Regions from separate parts of the Shinella sp. 20P9.1.1 genome, predicted to be linked through region 2. Evidence: predicted binding sites of a transcription regulator. Region 2 holds the regulator's gene; each other region holds the start of a gene.
What was found. Region 2 encodes PhoB, which activates phosphate uptake and scavenging genes when phosphate is short. Its sites were predicted from a motif close to TGTCATNNANCTGTCAT; they were not measured.
Positions count from the first base shown of each region.

Region 1: AC27VQ_RS16030 (DUF2794 domain-containing protein) is a predicted target of PhoB. The motif match lies at 2,197-2,213, and genes of this name have one in related genera.
Region 3: AC27VQ_RS10785 (esterase-like activity of phytase family protein) is a predicted target of PhoB. The motif match lies at 1,647-1,663, and genes of this name have one in related genera.

Region 1 covers NZ_JBYOLC010000008.1:235,236-239,397, reverse strand. The annotation lists gene AC27VQ_RS16040 (ABC transporter permease) at 1-766, shown strand, start outside; gene AC27VQ_RS16035 (Bax inhibitor-1/YccA family protein) at 953-1,696, shown strand; gene AC27VQ_RS16030 (DUF2794 domain-containing protein) at 1,802-2,176, opposite strand; gene AC27VQ_RS16025 (DUF1223 domain-containing protein) at 2,521-3,234, opposite strand; gene acnA (aconitate hydratase AcnA) at 3,438-4,162, opposite strand, start outside.
Region 2 covers NZ_JBYOLC010000002.1:208,915-213,076, reverse strand. The annotation lists gene AC27VQ_RS04630 (aspartate aminotransferase family protein) at 1-703, opposite strand, end outside; gene AC27VQ_RS04625 (GcrA family cell cycle regulator) at 1,127-1,657, shown strand; gene phoB (phosphate regulon transcriptional regulator PhoB) at 1,787-2,470, opposite strand; gene phoU (phosphate signaling complex protein PhoU) at 2,492-3,220, opposite strand; gene pstB (phosphate ABC transporter ATP-binding protein PstB) at 3,271-4,086, opposite strand; gene pstA (phosphate ABC transporter permease PstA) at 4,100-4,162, opposite strand, start outside.
Region 3 covers NZ_JBYOLC010000005.1:154,929-159,090, forward strand. The annotation lists gene AC27VQ_RS10785 (esterase-like activity of phytase family protein) at 1-1,594, opposite strand, end outside; gene hupB (DNA-binding protein HupB) at 1,884-2,159, opposite strand; gene lon (endopeptidase La) at 2,365-4,162, opposite strand, start outside.

The sequences.
Region 1 (4,162 bases), on a different contig from region 2:
GACGCTCGCCGAGGGCGAATGGTGGCCGGAGGATTACACCGGCGAACCGCTCGTCTCTTTCGCCGCCGAAGAGGGCAAGGAACTCGGCCTGAAGATCGGCGACACCGTGACCGTCAACGTACTCGGCCGCAACATCACGGCGCGCATCGCCAATTTCCGCACCGTCGAGTGGGAATCGCTGTCGATCAACTTCGTCATGGTCTTCTCGCCCAACACCTTTGCCGGCGCGCCGCATGCCTGGCTGGCGACGATGATCGACCCCAAGGCCAGCGCCGAGCAGGAGGCCGCAACGCTGAAAGCCGTCACCAACGCCTTTCCGACGATCACCACGGTGCGCGTCAAGGATGCGCTCGATGTGGTCAACGAACTGGTCGGGCAGCTTGCGACCGCCATCCGCGCGGCGGCGGCGGTGGCGCTCATCGCCTCCGTGCTTGTGCTGGCCGGTGCGCTTGCGGCCGGCAACCGGGCGCGCGTGCACGATGCCGTCGTCCTGAAGACGCTGGGCGCGACGCGGGCGACGCTCATCCGCGCCTTCAGCTACGAATATCTGATGCTCGGGCTGGCCACCGCCATCTTCGCGCTTCTGGCCGGCGGTGTGGCGGCGTGGTTCGTGGTGAGCACAATCATGAAGCTGCCGTCGAGCTTCCTGCCCGATGTCGCCGTGATGACGGTGGTGACGGCCCTCGTCATGACCGTCGGGATCGGCCTTGCCGGCACCTGGCGCATTCTGGGACAGAAGGCAGCACCGGTGCTGCGCGAGCTGTAGAATCATAGGCCTGCGGCCTCCCGTCAGGGTCGCGGGTCTTGTGCGAGACACAATTCATGCGCATATTTACGTCAGGCAAGCTGGAGCCCACAGCGGTTGCCTGGATCCCGACGATGTTCCGGCAACGGAGCGAATAAGCGGGTGCCCGACACCGTACACATTTGGGGCTTTGACCAAGAGGAAAACATGGCTGATCTCCGCAACTACCAGACCCGAACGGCAACGGCCGGCGCCCAGGCCGGCGCCGTCATTGACCAGGGCCTGCGCAGCTACATGCTGCGGGTCTACAATCTCATGGCCTTCGGTCTCGCGATCACCGGTCTCGTGGCGTATTTCGCCTCGCAGGCTGCGATCGCCGATGGCCAGCTGACCGCGTTCGGCCAGGCGATCTACCTCAGCCCGCTGAAGTGGGTTGTCATGCTCGCCCCGCTCGCACTGGTCTTCTTCCTGAGCTTCCGCATCCACACGATGAGCGTTTCGGCCGCGCAGGCGACCTTCTGGGTCTATGCCGGCCTGATGGGCCTGTCGCTGTCGTCGATCTTCCTGATCTACACGGGCGCCAGCATCGCGCAGACCTTCTTCGTCTCGGCCGCCGCATTCGGCGCCCTGTCGCTGTTCGGCTACACGACGAAGCGGGACCTGTCCGCGATGGGCTCGTTCCTGGTGATGGGTCTGTTCGGCCTGATCATCGCCTCGCTCGTCAACCTGTTCCTGCAGTCGTCGGCGCTCGACTTCGCGATCTCCGCGATCGGCGTGCTGGTCTTCGCCGGCCTGACGGCCTGGGATACGCAGAAGATCAAGGAAATGTATTTCGAAGCAGACGACGCCACCGTGGCCGGCCGCAAGGCCATCATGGGTGCGCTGACGCTCTACCTCGACTTCATCAACCTCTTTCTCTTCCTGCTGCGTTTCCTCGGAAACCGCGACTAAGACGGACAGTCGGATGACCGAATGCGAAACCCCGCCGTTTCAGGCGGGGTTTTTGTTTGTGGGTAGAGATATGACAGCACTGAGGTCACGCTGCCCGTGAGGCGCTCATGTCTCAATGAGACGCAGGACCTTGTCGAAGACCTTCAGCACCTGCTTCAACTCATGGCCGCGCTTGAGGATCGTGCCATGCTGGTTGACGACGCTGTAGGCGCCCTGCTTGGCGGCGAGCTTCGGATCCTTCTCAATGCGGTAGAGCGGCATTTCGCCGGAGCGTTTGAAGACGGAGAAGACGGCCTTGTCGCGCATATGGTCGATGGCATAGTCGCGCCACTCACCCTCGCCGACCATGCGACCATAGACCCAGAGGATCGCATCGAGCTCGCGTCGATGAAAGGTCACGGGCAGCGGATCCTTGCTGCTCCTGTATTCCCTGAGGTCGACCACGACATCGGACGCCTGCAAATCCGGCTGATCAGTCATCGAATCTCCGCACCTTTTCTGTGACGGCACGGTGACAGTGTGCCTGACCGGAGATGAAATGCAAGGCTGAGGGACAAGGCAAGGCGCCGGATTTGCGATTTCGCAAAAATCCGTCCTGCCGCATTTCAGACAAACAGACGCCCAAATTTAAAGAGAGAGTTCGCCCGTCGCCGCCTGTCCCGGCCATCCGCTTCCCGCGGAAACCGGCCGATCCGGCGAGCGTCTGTCGAGGTTGCCCTGTATTCCGTTGCCGGCAACTTCGTCCCGGTCCGGTCCGTCTCCTTCGAACCCTCAAGCCCCAGCCCCTCGAAGAAGCCGGACCGGATCTCCCCCAAAAGGGGAGGTTATCGGGTCGCTTTTTCTCCGGTCAGCACCGTCGCGCCCAGAATGGCACCCGGCGTATCTGCCGTCTTCATGCGCTGCAACAGGATGGCGCAGCCGCCGGATTTCTTTTTCTTCTTCAGCATATCGGCGGGAAGCACCAGGTTCGTCTCCTTGCCTTCCCACATGCCGATCGTCTCCATGTCGGTGACGGCGTGCCAGTAGTTGATCGTCTTGCCGCGGTTTTCGCCGGTATCGATGTTGATCGTGCGCTCGCGCTCGAAATAGGCGATCAGGATATTGGCCTTGCCCTCGCCCGCGCCGACGCGGATGCGCAGCTCGTCGTTCTTCACCTCGACATCGACGGGCACGTCGAGGCCCTTGCCCTCGGCGGGCATCGTTTCCATGCGGTTGCGGATGCCGGAAATGTCGGCGCCGTTGATGTGTTCGCGGCCGTTCAGCACGGCCTGGGGCGTGTAGACGCCATTGCGGCCGAACATGCGGGCATAGGCATATTGCCGGTCGGTATTGTCCTTGGAGGCCAGCGTGTCGGTCCAGCCGAGATAATTCCAGTAATCGACATGGTAGGAGAGCGCCACGACCTTGCCCTCGCGGGCAAGCTGCTCCAGCGCCTTGTCGGCCGGCGGGCAGGACGAACAGCCCTGGCTGGTGAAAAGCTCGACGACGCCCTTGGGCTTGAGGCCTTCCTCGGCGGCAGCGGTGCTGGCCCCGAGCATCAGCAGGATCGCCAGACATTCCGGTCTATACAGTCTCGGCATGATCATTTCCAATGAAGCGCCGGCAAAGGCCGGCCTTTTGAAGCCTCATACGCCCTTGCCGCTTCAACAGGAAGTCACGATGGAGTGAGATTTTTTTTGCCCAAGAACGGGAAATGCCGGAGCCAAAGGCCCCGGCATTCAGGATTTCACGCCGATAGAGATCAGGCGGCGAGGTCGCGAAGAACGGTTTGCAGGATGCCGCCGTTGTTCATGTAGGTAACCTCGTCGAGCGTATCGATGCGGCAGAGCAGCGGAACGTCCTTCACCGTGCCGTCGGAGTAGGTGATCTTGGCGATCTTCTTCTCGCGCGGCTTGATGTCGCCTTCCAGGCCCTCGATCGTGACGATCTCGTCGCCCTTGAGGTCGAGCGAGGCCCAGGTCGTGCCGTCCTCGAAGACGAAGGGCACGATGCCCATGCCGACGAGGTTGGAGCGGTGGATGCGCTCGAAGGACTGTGCCACCACGGCCTTGACGCCGAGCAGGTTGGTGCCCTTGGCCGCCCAGTCGCGCGACGAGCCATTGCCGTATTCGACGCCGGCGAAGATGACGAGCGGAACGCCCTCGGCCTTGTACTTCATGGCCGCATCGTAGATCGAAAGCTCTTCCTTGGTCGGGTAATGGATGGTGTAGCCACCTTCCTTTCCGTTCGGGCCGAGCATGTGGTTGCGGATGCGGATGTTGGCGAAAGTGCCGCGCATCATGACTTCATGGTTGCCGCGGCGCGTGCCGTACTGGTTGAAGTCTGCCACCGCAACGCCGTTATCGGTGAGGTAGGCACCGGCCGGCGAGGCGGCCTTGATCGAACCGGCTGGAGAAATATGGTCGGTGGTGATCTTGTCGCCGAACAGGCCGAGGACGCGTGCACCCTCGATGTTCTTCAGGCCCG
Region 2 (4,162 bases):
CCGCCCATTCATGGGCAAAGAGGCGGCCCGTGCGGCCGACGCCGGACTGGACCTCGTCGAGGATCAGCAGCAGGCCGTATTCGTCGCAGAGCTGGCGCAACTCCTGCATGAATTCCTTCGAGACGGGACGGATGCCGCCCTCGCCCTGCACCGGCTCGATCAGGATGCCGGCGGTTTCCTCGGTGATCGCATCCTTGACGGCGGCGATATCGCCGAAGGGCAGCTTCAGGAAGCCGGGAGCCTTGGGGCCAAAGCCTTCGATATACTTCTCCTGTCCGCCGGCCGCGATCGTCGCGATCGTGCGGCCATGGAAGGCGCCGTCGAAGGTGATGATATGGAACTTGCCGGGATGGCCCTTGGCGAAGTGATGGCGGCGCGCGGTCTTGATCGCGCATTCCAGCGCTTCGGCACCCGAATTGGTGAAGAACACCTTGTCGGCGAAGGTCGCGTCCGTCAGCCGGCGGCCGAGGCTTTCCTGGCCGGGCACCTCATAGAGGTTGGACAGGTGCCAGACCTTGTCGGCCTGATCCTTCAGCGCGGCGACGAGATGAGGATGCGCATGGCCCAGCGAATTGACGGCGACGCCGGCGGCGAAATCGAGATATCGCTCGCCATCTTCGGCGATCAGCCAGACGCCCTCCCCGCGCGTGAACCGGAGCGGCGCACGCATATAGGTTTCATAGAGCGGCGCGGCATCGGCCATGGCGCGTATCCTCCGAAAAGAGATGCGAAAAAAGACGTCTGACACTTGACTTTTCCGGGCTCCAGAAAAATCAAAAGCCGCCTTTCGGCGGCATGCGGCACTATCGGCATTTCACCTGGGGATGTCAACAAAATCGCACCCCGAGTGACGCTGAACCTCCCGCAAGGTGAGGATTCACGGCACGCGCGGAAGGTGTCTCCATCGAGTCACACCCGACCAGCAAGTTGGGGAAAACCTCGAAATCGATTCGCGCCGATTCCCGCGACTCTTGTCACAGAGTCCCCCGGTCTCTAGGTTAAAGACCAATTACTAGACTGCATGCGGCGGAACTAGTCACCAAAAGAGTTGAAGGCGTTCAGGTTCCGGATCTGTCCGGGACGCGACGAGGGATTCCCGCATCGAACGCCGAGCGGAGACGAAAACATGAACTGGACAGACGAGCGCGTCGAAAGACTCAAGAAGCTCTGGGCCGAGGGTTTGAGCGCGAGCCAGATCGCGGCACAACTCGGCGGCGTCAGCCGCAATGCCGTCATCGGCAAAGTGCACCGGCTGAACCTGCCGGGCCGCGCCAAGGCCGGCGGAACGCAGGCCACCGCCCGCCCGAAGCGCCCGGCGCCGGCGGCCCCCCGCCCCGCGACCTTCCAGGCCCGTGCCGTCACGCCGCGCACCGCAGCCCGTCCGGCAGCGATCGCCAAGGACGACATGGACACGGAATTCGAGGCCGTCGCCGAACAGCTCCCGGTTCCCGCCAACGGCAACAATGTCGTCGTGCCGATGTCGCGCAAGCTGGAACTGACGCAGCTCACCGAGCGCACCTGCAAGTGGCCGATCGGCGATCCGCTGAACGAAGACTTCCATTTCTGCGGCAACGAATCCCCTGACAATTCGCCCTACTGCACCTACCACCAGCGCCTCGCCTACCAGCCCTCGGCCGAGCGCCGCCGGATGCGCTGACAGCAATCGATATGAAATGAAAACGGAGCCGAAAGGCTCCGTTTTTGTTTGAGGCGATGGATGGCAGCCCCAAAACGCAAACAGGCCCCGCAGGGCCCATTTCCGTCCTTGGGAGGAATGGCGGATCGCTCAGGTTTCCAGCGAATAGCCGGCGCCGCGGACAGTGCGGATGACGTCCTGCATATTGGCGAAGTTGAGCGCCTTGCGCAGACGGCCGACATGCACGTCGACGGTGCGCTCGTCGACATAGATGTCGTGGCCCCATACACCGTCCAGCAGCTGCGAGCGCGAGAAGACGCGGCTCGGCGAGGTCATCAGGAATTCCAGGAGGCGGAACTCCGTCGGGCCGAGGCGAACCTCGCGGGTGCGACGGTGGACGCGGTGGGTCTCGCGGTCGAGCTCGATATCGCCGCAGCGCAGCACCGTCGAGACGACCTCGGGCTTGGCACGGCGCAGCATGGCGCGCACGCGCGCCACCAGTTCCGGCGTCGAGAAGGGCTTGACGACATAATCGTCGGCGCCGGTGGCCAGACCACGCACTCGCTCGCTCTCCTCGCCGCGCGCCGTCAGCATGATGATCGGCAGGCGCTCGGTTTCCGGCCGCTGGCGCAGGCGCCGGCACAGCTCGATGCCGGAAACGCCCGGCAGCATCCAGTCGAGGATGAGGAGGTCGGGCATGCGCTCCTGCAAGCGCATTTCCGCCTCGTCACCCGATAGGATCGTATCGACCTCGAAACCCTCGGCTTCGAGATTGTAGCGCAGGAGAACGCTCAGCGCCTCCTCGTCTTCCACGACGGCTATTCTGGGCACCATGGACAGGGTTCCTGCTCAAACTTACTCGGACGCTTCGGCGATGTCGGCCGCGACGACCGATGTCGATGTATCGTCCTTCGGGCGCTCGCCTTCCGGCTGGGAGCCGGTCGCCATGTAGTAGATGGTTTCGGCGATGTTGGTCGCGTGGTCGCCGATGCGCTCGATGTTCTTGGCGCAGAACAAAAGATGCGTGCAGGGCGTGATGTTGCGCGGGTCTTCCATCATGTAGGTCAGCAGTTCGCGGAACAGCGAGGTGTAGATCGCATCGATCTCGTCGTCGCGCTCGCGGATGGCCTTGGCCTTGTCCACCGAGCGGGTGGCGAAGACGTCGAGCACTTCCTTGAGCTGCATCAACGCCAGTTCGGCGAGATGCTCGAGGCCGCGGGCGAGCTTGCGCGGCATGCCCGAGCTCTGCACGGCAATCACGCGCTTTGCGGTGTTCTTGCCGAGGTCGCCGACGCGCTCCAGTTCGGCAGCGATGCGGATCGTGCCCATGATTTCGCGCAGGTCCGCCGCCATCGGCTGGCGCTTGGCGATGGTGACGATCGCCTTTTCGTTGATCTGGCGCTCGGCATTGTCGAGGATGACATCCTCGGAAATGACCTTCTGGGCCAGCGCCACGTCGGTGGAAACGAGGGCGCGGACGGAATCCGCCACCATCTGCTCGGCCGTGCCGCCCATTTCGGAGATGCGGCGGGAGAGGTACTTCAGTTCTTCGTCGTAAATCGAAACAATATGGGTCGATGACATCGTTCTGTCCTTAATGCGCTCGGGTTTCAGGGGCGTCAGCGACGAAAGCGTCAGCCGAAGCGGCCCATGATGTAGTCCTGCGTGCGCTGGTCATCCGGGTTGGTGAACATCTTGTCGGTGTCGTTCTCCTCGACGAGGTTGCCGAGGTGGAACATGGCGGTGCGCTGCGAGACGCGGGCCGCCTGCTGCATGGAGTGCGTCACGATGACGATGGTGAAGTTGGCGCGCAGCTCGTGGATGAGCTCCTCGACCTTGGCCGTCGCGATCGGGTCGAGTGCCGAGCAGGGTTCGTCCATCAGGATGACTTCGGGGCTGACGGCGACGGCGCGTGCGATGCACAGGCGCTGCTGCTGGCCGCCGGAGAGGCCCGTGCCGCCTTCCTGCAGGCGATCCTTCACCTCGTTCCACAGGCCGGCCTTCTGAAGGCTCTTTTCCACGATGGCGTCCATGTCGGCCTTCGACTTGGCAAGACCGTGGATGCGTGGGCCGTAGGCGACGTTTTCGTAGATCGACTTCGGGAACGGGTTCGGCTTCTGGAAGACCATGCCGACGCGGGCGCGCAGTTCGACGACGTCGATGTTCGGGTCGTAGATATCGTCCGTATCGAGCGTGATGCGGCCGGTGACGCGGCAGCCGTCGATCGTGTCGTTCATGCGGTTCAGCGTGCGCAGGAAGGTCGACTTGCCGCAACCCGACGGGCCGATCAGCGCCGTCACGGTGTTTTCGCGGACGTTGAGATTGACGTCGTAGAGGGCGCGCTTGTCGCCGTAATAGACCGAAACGTCCTTGCCGATCATCTTGTAGGAAATGTCGTTCATTTTCTTGTCCAGCGCTTTCTCGACTGCTGCTTCTAACATCATGTTCATAGGATCGGTCCTTCTACCAGCGCCGTTCGAAACGGCGGCGCAACAGGATGGCGCCAACATTCATGAGGATGAGGAA
Region 3 (4,162 bases), on a different contig from region 2:
GGCTGACGAGCTTGTCGGCATCGCCTTCATTGGCAAGCCAGTAGCCGCCTTCGCCATCCGGCGTCAGGCCTTCGCTGTCGAGCTTCTGGGCGGCAGCACCGTTGCGGGTGATGCGCAGCGCATCGACGATCTTCGCCGGCTTGGCGGTGGCGTCGATCGTGAAGATCGTCGGCTGCGAGGCGTAGAAGCTGTCGTTGACAGCGACGAGCATGCCCGGCTTGTCCTTGATCGGAGCGAGGCCCGACAGGGCGCCGAAGCCGATCAGCTCGCCGTCCTTCTCGGCGGAGACGATCTGCGGATAGGTCGCCTCGCCTTCGGCACGCTCGTAGAGCATGACATGCGAACGCGCACCGCCGTCCTCGACGAGATCGGCCTCGTTGGCGGTCACGAAAAGGTTGCGGCCCGGAATGGCGACGGCGCCTTCCGGCGCGATGCCCGACGGCAGGAGCTGGAGAAGCTGCGGCTCTGCACCCGTGTCCTTGTAGACGCCGACGATCGACGCGCGCTCGGCGAGCACGAAAAATAGATTGTCGTCGCCGAACTTGGCGGCCTCAAGGCCTTCCGGCTCGACGCCCTTCTTGTTGCGCTTGTCCGGATAGTGGCCGATTTTGGCGATCTCGCGCTCGAAGGCAGTGCCGTTCTCATAGAGGACCTTGCCGTCCTTGCCGAAGATGGTGAAGCCGCGCGCGCCGCCCTTCCAGTCGCCTTCATTGGCAACGACGAGACGGTCATCGTCCAGCCACTTCACGGCGTCGGGTTCGCGGGCAACGTCCTTCACGTCACCGGTGAATTTCAGCGCGCCGTCCTTCTTGGTATCGACGCCTTCCAAGCTGACAGCGCCGGCCGAGAAATGGGTCTTCACGGTGCCGGTCTTGCCGTCGATGATGACGATATGGTTGTTTTCCTGCAGCGTCAGCGCGATTTCATCGAGGCTGTTGAAGGAAACGAATTCAGGCTCCGGGTCTTCACCGGCAACATCGGCAAGGCCGGTCAGCGTAACATGCTTGATCGAGCCGCAATCGACGACACCATCCTTCAGCGACAGGAGGACGAGGTCGCCGGCCAGCATTTGCGGGATGTCGCCGTCATTGACCTCTTCGTCGCGCTCGTTCTCGATGGCGATGGCGGCGAGCGTCTTGTCCTTGTTCAGCGCAATCGAGTCCGGCTGACCACCAAGGTCGCAGGTCGCGTCGATCTTTTTCGAGACGAGATCGACCTGAGCCAGCACGCCCGACGGCTTGACGAAGCTTTCACGCGTGTTGACGGCAACCAGCGCCTTGCCAGCGGCAACGGCAACGGATGTCGGCTCGCCTTCGAACGTGACGGAACCGCCGGCCTTCGGGGCCTTGGCGTCGGTGATGTCGATGATGCCGATCGCCTTGTTCGGGCTGTCGGAATAGACGAGCGTGTTGCCGTCTTCGGAGGCGGCGATGATTTCCGCCGACGTCGGCGTCGCCTTGTCCTTGCCCTCGGGCAGGTTATCGGCAACGGCGAAGGACGCAATGCGATTGAATACGGGCTCGGCGCTGGCGGCAGAGGCTACCGATGCGGCGAGAACCGCGGCCAGTGCCGCGGTGAGAGAACGGGTTTTCATGAAATCCTCCGGAATCCGGTTTCTTGGAACCGGGCGGTTCTGAGGCTTTCTTGTTACAGGCGCATGACACTTGGGCGACGGTTCCACACGCACAGCCGCCAAACAAAAGGGGGCCCGGATGAACCGGACCCCGAGCCTGAAATTCAGGATTTGCGGCGGAGTGGATGACCGCTCTGCCCTGCAGCGCCACGCGTCGCGAGAACGCGTCCGGGACGCTGCGGAACTTCAGATCTGCGACACAATGCAAACCCCGGGCTTAAAAGCCTGGGGTGCACGCATTGGCTTGGGATCAGCCGTTGACGGCGTCCTTGAGGCCCTTGCCGGCCGAGAACTTCGGCACGTTGCGAGCCGGGATCTCGATCTCGGCACCGGTCGAAAGGTTGCGGCCCTTCGAAGCTTCACGACGCGACACGGAGAAATTGCCGAAACCGACGAGACGAACGTCGCCACCGTTCTTGAGTTCGCCCTGGATCGTTTCGAAAACGGCGTCGACAGCAGATGCTGCGTCCGTCTTGGAGAGGCCAGACTTCTCGGCGACCGCGGATACGAGTTCATTCTTGTTCATGTTTCCACCCCTTTCATACGGTTTGAAACGACTCATACAAGTCGGGGGCAGAATACGCATCGCCCCTCGCCTCGCAAGAATATTTCGTCGCAATCCCCTGAGAATCCGGGGTTTACACACGTTTTTCAACGAAAAAGACCGGCCGCAAGGCCGGTCTTTTCCTGTTTTGCCCCAAAATGCCGGGCGTTTCACCCGGCATTAAGGCTCAATGCGCGATTGCGCCGGTGCCGTCTTCGGTCGATTCGACCGCCGGAACACGGGCAGCTTCTGCCGCAGCACTGTCCCATTCGATCGGCTCGGGCTTGCGCAGCAGGGCGTGCTGGATGACCTCGCCCATGCGCGAGACCGGGACGATCTCCATGTTGTTCTTCACGTTGTCCGGAATGTCGGCCAGGTCCTTGGCGTTCTCTTCCGGGATCAGCACCTTCTTGATGCCGCCGCGAAGGGCTGCGAGCAGCTTTTCCTTCAGGCCGCCGATCGGCAGGACCCGGCCGCGCAGCGTCACTTCGCCCGTCATCGCGATATCCTTCGAGACCGGGATACCGGTCATGATGGAAACGATGGCAGTCGCCATGGCGATACCGGCCGACGGGCCGTCCTTCGGCGTCGCACCTTCCGGCACGTGCACGTGGATATCCGTCTTGTCGAAGCGCGGCGGCTCGATGCCGAAATCGACGGCGCGCGAGCGGACATAGGACGCTGCTGCCGAAATCGATTCCTTCATCACGTCCTTCAGGTTGCCCGTGACCGTCATGCGGCCCTTGCCACCCGGCAGGCTGACGCCTTCGATGGTGAGCAGCTCGCCGCCGACTTCCGTCCAGGCAAGTCCCGTGACCACACCGACCTGATCCTCGCGCTCGGCTTCGCCGTGGCGGAAGCGCGGGACGCCGAGGAAGTCATGGATGTTGTCAGCCGTGACCTCGACCTTCTTCGCCTTGCCCTTGATGATCTCGGTGACAGCCTTGCGGCCGAGCTTCATCAGTTCACGCTCGAAGTTACGCACGCCCGCTTCGCGGGTGTACTGCTGGATGACCGCCATCAGCGCGCCGTCGGTGACCGAAAACTCCTTCGGCTGCAGCGCGTGGTCGCGGATCGCCTTGGGCAGCAGGTGCCGCTTGGCGATTTCCAGCTTTTCCTCTTCGGTGTAGCCTGCGATGCGGATGACTTCCATGCGGTCCATAAGCGGAGCCGGAATGTTCAGAGTATTCGCCGTCGTCACGAACATGACGTTGGACAGGTCGTATTCGACTTCCAGGTAGTGATCCATGAAGGTCGAGTTCTGTTCCGGATCCAGCACCTCGAGCAGGGCCGAAGACGGGTCGCCGCGGAAATCCATGCCCATCTTGTCGATCTCGTCGAGCAGGAAGAGCGGGTTGGATTTCTTGGCCTTCTTCATCGACTGGATGACCTTGCCGGGCATCGAGCCGATATAGGTGCGGCGGTGACCGCGGATTTCGGCTTCGTCGCGAACGCCGCCGAGCGCCATGCGGATATATTCGCGGCCGGTCGCCTTGGCGATCGACTTGGCGAGCGAGGTCTTGCCGACGCCCGGAGGGCCGACGAGGCACAGGATCGGGCCCTTGATCTTGGTCGAGCGGGCCTGCACGGCGAGATATTCGACGATACGCTCCTTGACCTTGTCGAGGCCGAAGTGATCCTCGTCGAGGACCTTTTCCGCAGCGTTGAGGTCGGTCTTGATCTTCGACTTCTTGCCCCACGGAATACCCGTCAGCCAGTCGAGATAGTTGCGCACGACGGTGGCTTCCGCCGACATCGGGCTCATCTGGCGCAGCTTCTTCAGTTCCGCGTCGGCCTTTTCACGGGCTTCCTTGGAAAGCTTGACCTTGGAGATCTTGCCTTCCAGTTCGGCCATCTCGTCGCGGCCGTCCTCGCCGTCGCCGAGCTCCTTCTGGATCGCCTTCATCTGTTCGTTGAGATAGTATTCGCGCTGGGTCTTCTCCATCTGGCGTTTGACACGCGAGCGGATGCGCTTTTCGACCTGC